2 linked regions of the Variovorax paradoxus genome follow. The protein of the gene in region 2 binds, or shares a complex with, the protein of the main gene of each other region. Links are inferred from orthologs where the notes say so. Each region holds a gene or a part of one and is shown on either strand. Other genes may lie near its edges.

Evidence for each region.
Region 1: the proteins of mrdA (region 2) and rodA are in contact, whole or in part, in a crystal structure (PDB 6PL5), measured with the Thermus thermophilus proteins. The link is inferred for Variovorax paradoxus from one-to-one orthologs. Residues at the interface, in WP_223903432.1 of Thermus thermophilus: Arg4, Ile5, His6, Leu8, Ala9, Phe12, Ala15, Leu16, Leu19, Gly20, Arg22, Ala23, Trp24, Leu26, Gln27, Val28, Tyr31, Tyr34, Leu36, Leu43, Thr45, Asp47, Lys156, Gln157, Gly158, Ser160, Val184, Leu201, Glu202; in WP_223903423.1 of Thermus thermophilus: Phe161, Val165, Phe168, Val169, Leu172, Pro198, Tyr199, Glu202, Tyr211, Arg212, Asp213, Gln220, Val221, Gln223, Ser224, Ile226, Ala227, Ile228, Gly229, Ser230, Gly266, Phe267, Val270, Leu274, Tyr277, Gly278, Leu281, Phe285, Leu289, Arg297.

What each region holds. Positions count from the first base shown.
Region 1 is NZ_JAUSXL010000002.1:1,019,588-1,022,442, forward strand. What follows is about bases 33-2,817. They hold rodA (rod shape-determining protein RodA), read right to left. Parts: upstream 2,110-2,817; coding sequence 955-2,109; downstream 33-954. Other genes in these bases: tldD (metalloprotease TldD), read right to left, coding at 33-842; QFZ47_RS08575 (sensor histidine kinase), read right to left, coding at 2,142-2,817. Also shown: more of tldD, read right to left, coding at 1-32; more of QFZ47_RS08575, read right to left, coding at 2,818-2,855. UniProt on the Escherichia coli protein: Peptidoglycan polymerase that is essential for cell wall elongation. Also required for the maintenance of the rod cell shape. Functions probably in conjunction with the penicillin-binding protein 2 (mrdA).
Region 2 is NZ_JAUSXL010000002.1:2,206,406-2,209,352, reverse strand. What follows is about bases 23-2,899. They hold mrdA (penicillin-binding protein 2), read right to left. Parts: upstream 2,507-2,899; coding sequence 539-2,506; downstream 23-538. Other genes in these bases: mreD (rod shape-determining protein MreD), read right to left, coding at 2,577-2,899; fahA (fumarylacetoacetase), read left to right, coding at 23-411. In the rest of the region: more of fahA, read left to right, coding at 1-22; more of mreD, read right to left, coding at 2,900-2,947. UniProt on the Escherichia coli protein: Catalyzes cross-linking of the peptidoglycan cell wall. Responsible for the determination of the rod shape of the cell. Is probably required for lateral peptidoglycan synthesis and maintenance of the correct diameter during lateral and centripetal growth.

The DNA.
Region 1 (2,855 bases), 1.2 Mb from region 2 along the record:
TTGCGGTTGAAGTCGCCTTCCAGGCCGTGGCCGATGGCTTCGTGCAGCAGGATGCCGGGCCAGCCGGAGCCGAGCACCACGGTCATCTCGCCAGCCGGGGCCGGGCGGGCATCGAGGTTGGTCAGTGCGGCCTTCACGGCCTGGTCGACGTATTCGGCGATCTGCGCGTCGTTGAAATAGGCGAGGCCGAAGCGCCCGCCGCCGCCGCCCGAGCCGACCTCGCGCCGGCCGTTCTGCTCGGCGATCACGGTGACCGACAGGCGCACCAGCGGGCGCACATCGGCCGCCAGCGTGCCGTCGGCGCGCGCCACCAGCACCACATCGTACTCGCTCGCCAGGCCCGCCATGACCTGCGCCACGCGCGGATCGCGCGAACGCGCCAGCTTCTCGACCTTTTCGAGCAGCTTGACCTTGGCCGTGCTGTCGAGGGTGGAGATGGGGTCGACGCCGTTGTAGAGCGAACGGCTCGAGGCGATCTTGCGGGCTGGCGTCTTCACGCGGCCGGTGCGGCCGGCGGAAGAAATCGAACGCACCGTGCGGGCCGCGTCGAGCAGCGAGGCCTCGGAAATGTCGTCCGAATAGGCGAAGGCGGTTTTCTCGCCGCTGACCGCGCGCACGCCGACGCCCTGGTCGATGCTGAAGCTGCCGGTCTTGACGATGCCCTCTTCGAGGCTCCAGCCTTCGCTGCGCGTGTACTGGAAGTACAGGTCGGCGTCGTCCACCCGGTGGGAGGTGATCTCGGCCAGGGCCTTGCTCAAATGCGATTCGTCGAGGCCGAAGGGCGTGAGCAGGAGCTGTTGCGCCGTGGCGAGGCGCTCGATGGTGGGTTCGCGAGAGATCATGCCTGATTATTGCTCGCCCCCAGGCTTCGCGCACTTCGTGTCGCTTTCGCCCACCCCCTACCGGGGGCAACACCAGAGGCCCGGCAAAGCCGGTTCCTCGGTGTTTCTGGAATTAGCTCTGGGCCAGCTTCCGGGCCCGGGCGATCGACATCAGGATGCCCAGCCCCAGCCCCAGCGTGACCATGGCGGTGCCGCCATAGCTGATGAACGGCAGCGGCACGCCCACCACCGGCAGGATGCCGCTCACCATGCCCATGTTGACGAAGGCATAGGTGAAGAAAATCATCGTGACCGCGCCCGCGAGCAGGCGCGAGAACAGGGTCTGCGCCGTGGCGGCGATGGCCAGCCCGCGGAAGATCAGCAGGATGAAGGCCGCGATCAGCGTGAGGTTGCCCACCAGACCGAATTCCTCGGAATAGGCGGCAAAGATGAAGTCGGTGGTGCGCTCGGGAATGAATTCGAGGTGCGTCTGCGTGCCCTGCATGAAGCCCTTGCCGCCGACCCCGCCCGAGCCGATGGCGATCATGCCCTGGATGATGTGGAAGCCCTTGCCCAGCGGGTCCTTGCTGGGGTCGAGCAGCGTGCACACGCGCTGCTTCTGGTAGTCATGCAGCACGCGCCAGTCGACGCCGTCGGCGCACAGCTGCGACTCGAAGCCCACGATCAGCGTGACCGCCACGGCACCGAGCACCACCGGCGGCACGATCAGCTTCCACGGCAGCCCGGCAAAGAAGATCACCGCCATGCCGGCCGCCAGCACCAGCAGCGAGGTGCCCAGGTCGGGCTGCTTCATGATGAGCCCGACCGGCACCGCCAGCAGCACCGTGGCCACCACGAAGTCGAGCGGCCGCAGTTGGCCTTCGCGGCGCTGGAACCACCAGGCCAGCATCAGCGGCATCGCGATCTTGAGGATTTCGCTCGGCTGGATCACCACGCCCACGTTGATCCAGCGCTGCGCGCCCTTCTTGGTGATGCCGAACAGCGCCACCGCCACCAGCAGCGCCACGCCCATCGTATAGAGCGGCACGGCGGCCAGCATCAGCCGCTGCGGCGGCACCTGGGCCACCACGAACATGATGAAGCCCGCCAGCAGCATGTTGCGGCCGTGGTCGGCGAAGCGCGAGCCATGGTCGTAGCCCGACGAATACATGGTCAGCAGCCCGGCAAAGGCCAGCAGCAGCACGGCGAAGGCCAGAAAGCCGTCGAAGCCCTGGAAGATGGGCGCGACCCGGCGCGCCAGGGAGGGCTGGTTGAACACTGCGGACATGGGGGCGGATTATCCGCGCCCCGCGGCGCACCTCAGCCGAAGCCGAGCTGAACGACCGTGCGCCCCGGTCGGCTTTCGAGCGCCAGCCGGGCGCCGATGGCGGCGGCGCGCTCCGCAAGCGCCCGGGGCATCTGCAGCGCGTCGAAGCCCCGGCCGTCGTCGATCACGCGCAGCTGCACGGTGCCGGCCACCGCTTCGGCTTCGATCCGGAGGGTCTTCGCCTGGGCATGCTGCAGCACGTTGGAAATCGCCTCGAACAGCAGGAACTGCAATTGCCGCATGGCCTGCGCGTCGAGCCGCTTCACCTCGGGCACTTCCTCTACCGCCCATTCGAACTGAATGCCCGCGGCCGCCAGGCGCGGCTCCAGCCGGTAGCGCAGCGCCGCCAGTAGCGCACCGACGTCGCCCGGCGGCAGATGAATGGAGTCGATGGCCAGCTTGAGCTGGTCGAGCGAGTCGCGCAGCGTCCGCAGCAATTCCTCCGGACTGGCCTGGCCCGATTGCAGCTGCCGGATGGCCGAGCTGATGTGCGAGCCCACGCCGTCGTGCATGTCGCGCAGGATGCGTTCGCGCTCGTGGGTGCGCGCCTGGTCGCGCGCCACCTGTTCCAGCGCGGCGAAGGTGGATGCGAGTTCGCGCTCGCGCTGCGCGACGCGTTCGGCCAGGGCGGCGACTGAGCCGCGCGCCTGGACGCTCGCGGCGTGGAAGCGCCGCAAGACGATCAGCAGCAGCGCGATGCCGAAGAA
Region 2 (2,947 bases):
GACGCACCTTCGAACCGCGAAGGCGGCGCGCTCGACATCACGCTCGAGGTGCTGCTGCAGACCGCGAAGATGCGCGCCGAAGGCGTGGCGCCAGCGCGCCTCACGCGCGGCAACACCACCGAGGCCGCCTACTGGACCGCCGCGCAACTGGTCGCGCACCACACGGTGAACGGCTGCAACCTGCAGCCCGGCGACCTGCTGGGCTCGGGCACGCTCTCGGGCCCCCGGCCCGACGAGGCCGGCTCGCTGATCGAACTCACGCAGGGCGGCAAGCAGCCGATCACGCTGCCCAATGGCGAAAAGCGCACCTTCCTCGAGGACGGCGACACGCTGGTGATTCGCGGCTACTGCGAGCGCGCGGGCGCGGTGCGCATCGGCCTGGGCGAGGTCAGCGGAACAGTTACCGCTTAGGGTTTTGTTCCCTCTCCCTCCGGGAGAGGGCCAGGGTGAGGGCAGCGGCCATCGTACGGGTGCCGCGCCTCATCGGCGGTACAGCGCCCTCACCCCCACCCTCTCCCGGAGGGAGAGGGAGCAAGATTCAGGGTGCGGTCGCGGCTGCGGCCGGCGCCGGCCATGCCACTTCGCTGGCCACGCGCGGCTTGCCGATCGGCGCGGTGGCCTTGCCGACCTTGATGGCGGCCATGTCGGCTTCGCTCGGATACTGGTCCGCGAGCCAGTAGTCGAACACGCGGCGTGCAATGGGCGCCGCGGCGCCCGCGCCCCAGCCGGCGTTCTCGACGACCACCGCCAGGGCGATCTTCGGATCGTTGACCGGGGCGAAGGCCATGAACAGCGCATGGTCGCGCTGGTGTTCTTCGAGCGCGCGCGCGTTGTACTTGGTGTTCTGCGCCTGCGTCACGGCCTGCGCGGTGCCGGTCTTGCCCGCCGCCTGGTAGGGCGCGCCCGCGAACACGCCGCGCGCGGTGCCGCTGGTGACCACGCTGGTCAGGCCCTCGCGAACCACCGCCACATTGGCTGCGGTGTAGCCCAGGTTCTCCGCCGGCAGCTTGGGCAGCGGCACCACCTGCCCGCTCACCGTGTTGCGCGTGGCCAGCACGAGGTGCGGCTTGTGCTTCAGGCCGCCGTCGGCCACGATGGACGTGGCCTGCGCGAGCTGCAGCATGGTGAAGGCGTTGTAGCCCTGCCCGATGCCCAGCGAAATGGTCTCGCCCGCATACCACTTCTTCTGCTCGGGCCGCTTGTAGGCGTTGCGCTTCCACTCGGTGCTCGGCAGCACGCCGCGCACCTCGCCGCCCAGATCGATGCCGGTGATCTGCCCGAAGCCCATCGGCTTCATGAAGTCGTGGATCAGGTCCACACCCATTTCGTTGGCCAGCGAGTAGTAGTAGATGTTGCTCGACAGCTGGATCGAGCGGCGCATGTCGACGCCGCCGATGTTGCCCTCGGGGCTGCCGAAGCGGTGGCCGCCGAAGTTGAAGTAGCCGGGGTCGTTCACCACCACGTTCGGGCCGCGCTTGCCGGTCTGCAGCGCCGCCAGCGCCATGAAGGGCTTGTAGGTGGAGCCGGGCGGATAGGTGCCGCGCAGCGCGCGGTTCAGGAGCGGCTTGTCGAGCGATTCGGTCAGCGCCTGCCAGCTCTCGGTGTCGATGCCTTCGACGAACAGGTTGGGGTCGAAGGTGGGCTTGCTCACGAAGGCCAGCACTTCGCCGGTCCTGGGATCGATGGCCACCAGCGCGCCGCGGCGGTCGCCGAACATGTCTTCCACCAGCTTCTGTAGCTTGATGTCGAGCGACAGCATCACGGTGTTGCCGGGCGTGGCCGGGTGGCTGGCGAGCCGGCGCACCGCGCGGCCGCCGGCCGAGGTTTCCATCTGCTCGACGCCGGTCTGGCCATGCAGCGTCTTCTCGTAGCTCTGCTCGATGCCCAGTTTGCCGATGTAGTCGGTGCCCTTGTAGTTGGCCTGGTCTTCCTCGGCCCAGTCTTCCATCGCGGTCTTCTCGCGCTGGTTGATGCGGCCGATGTAGCCGAGCACGTGCGAGGCCAGCTCGGCGTGCGGGTAGTTGCGGAACAGCCGGGCCTTGATCTCCACGCCCGGGAAGCGGTAGCGCTGCGCGGCGAAGCGCGCGACTTCCTCATCGCTCAGGCGGGTGCGGATGGGAATGGAATCGAAGCTGCGCGAATCTTCCCGCAAGCGCTTGAAGCGGCGGCGGTCGCGCGGCGAGACCTCGAGCACCTGAGTGAGGCTCTCGATGGTCTCTTCGACGTCGCCCACCTTCGAGGGCGTGATCTCCAGCGTGTAGGCCGAATAGTTCGAGGCCAGCACGATGCCGTTGCGGTCGAGGATCAGGCCGCGGTTGGGCACCACGGGCACGATGGCCGTGCGGTTGCTCTCGGCTTGCTCGGCCAGGTCTTCATGCCGCACCACCTGCAGGTAGAACAGGCGGGCGCCGAGCAGGCTGAACGCGAAGAGCACCACGAGGCCGATCACCACCACGCGGCGCTTGAAGCGCGCGAGATCGGCAGCGACGTTGCGGATTTCGGTCATGGCGTGCGAGCTTAGGCGCGGGCCATTGCCATGGCAACTGCTGGGGTCGAGGAGCCGGGGCGCGCCATGGCTACAGCGGCCGGTTCTCGTCAGGGTCCGGCGTGCGCAGCTGGGGCGCGAGCAGCAAGGCGGTGGCCAGCGGCCACAGCGCGGCCTCGATGGCCGGCGAGATCAGCACGCTCCAGCCCGGGAACACGCCGCCGCCGACCATCCGCGTGACCACCTCGATGAGCTGCGACAGCGCGAACAGCGGCAGCACCTGCAGCGCCTGCGAGGCCACCGGATACCACAGCAGGCGCCGGTGGATGGTGATCGCGAAGAAGCCCAGCGTGGTGTAGGACAGCGCATGCTGGCCCAGCATGGAGGCCTGGTGCACATCCATGCACAGCCCGAAGACGAAGGCCGCGCCGATGCCCACGCGCATCGGCTGGTGCACGCCCC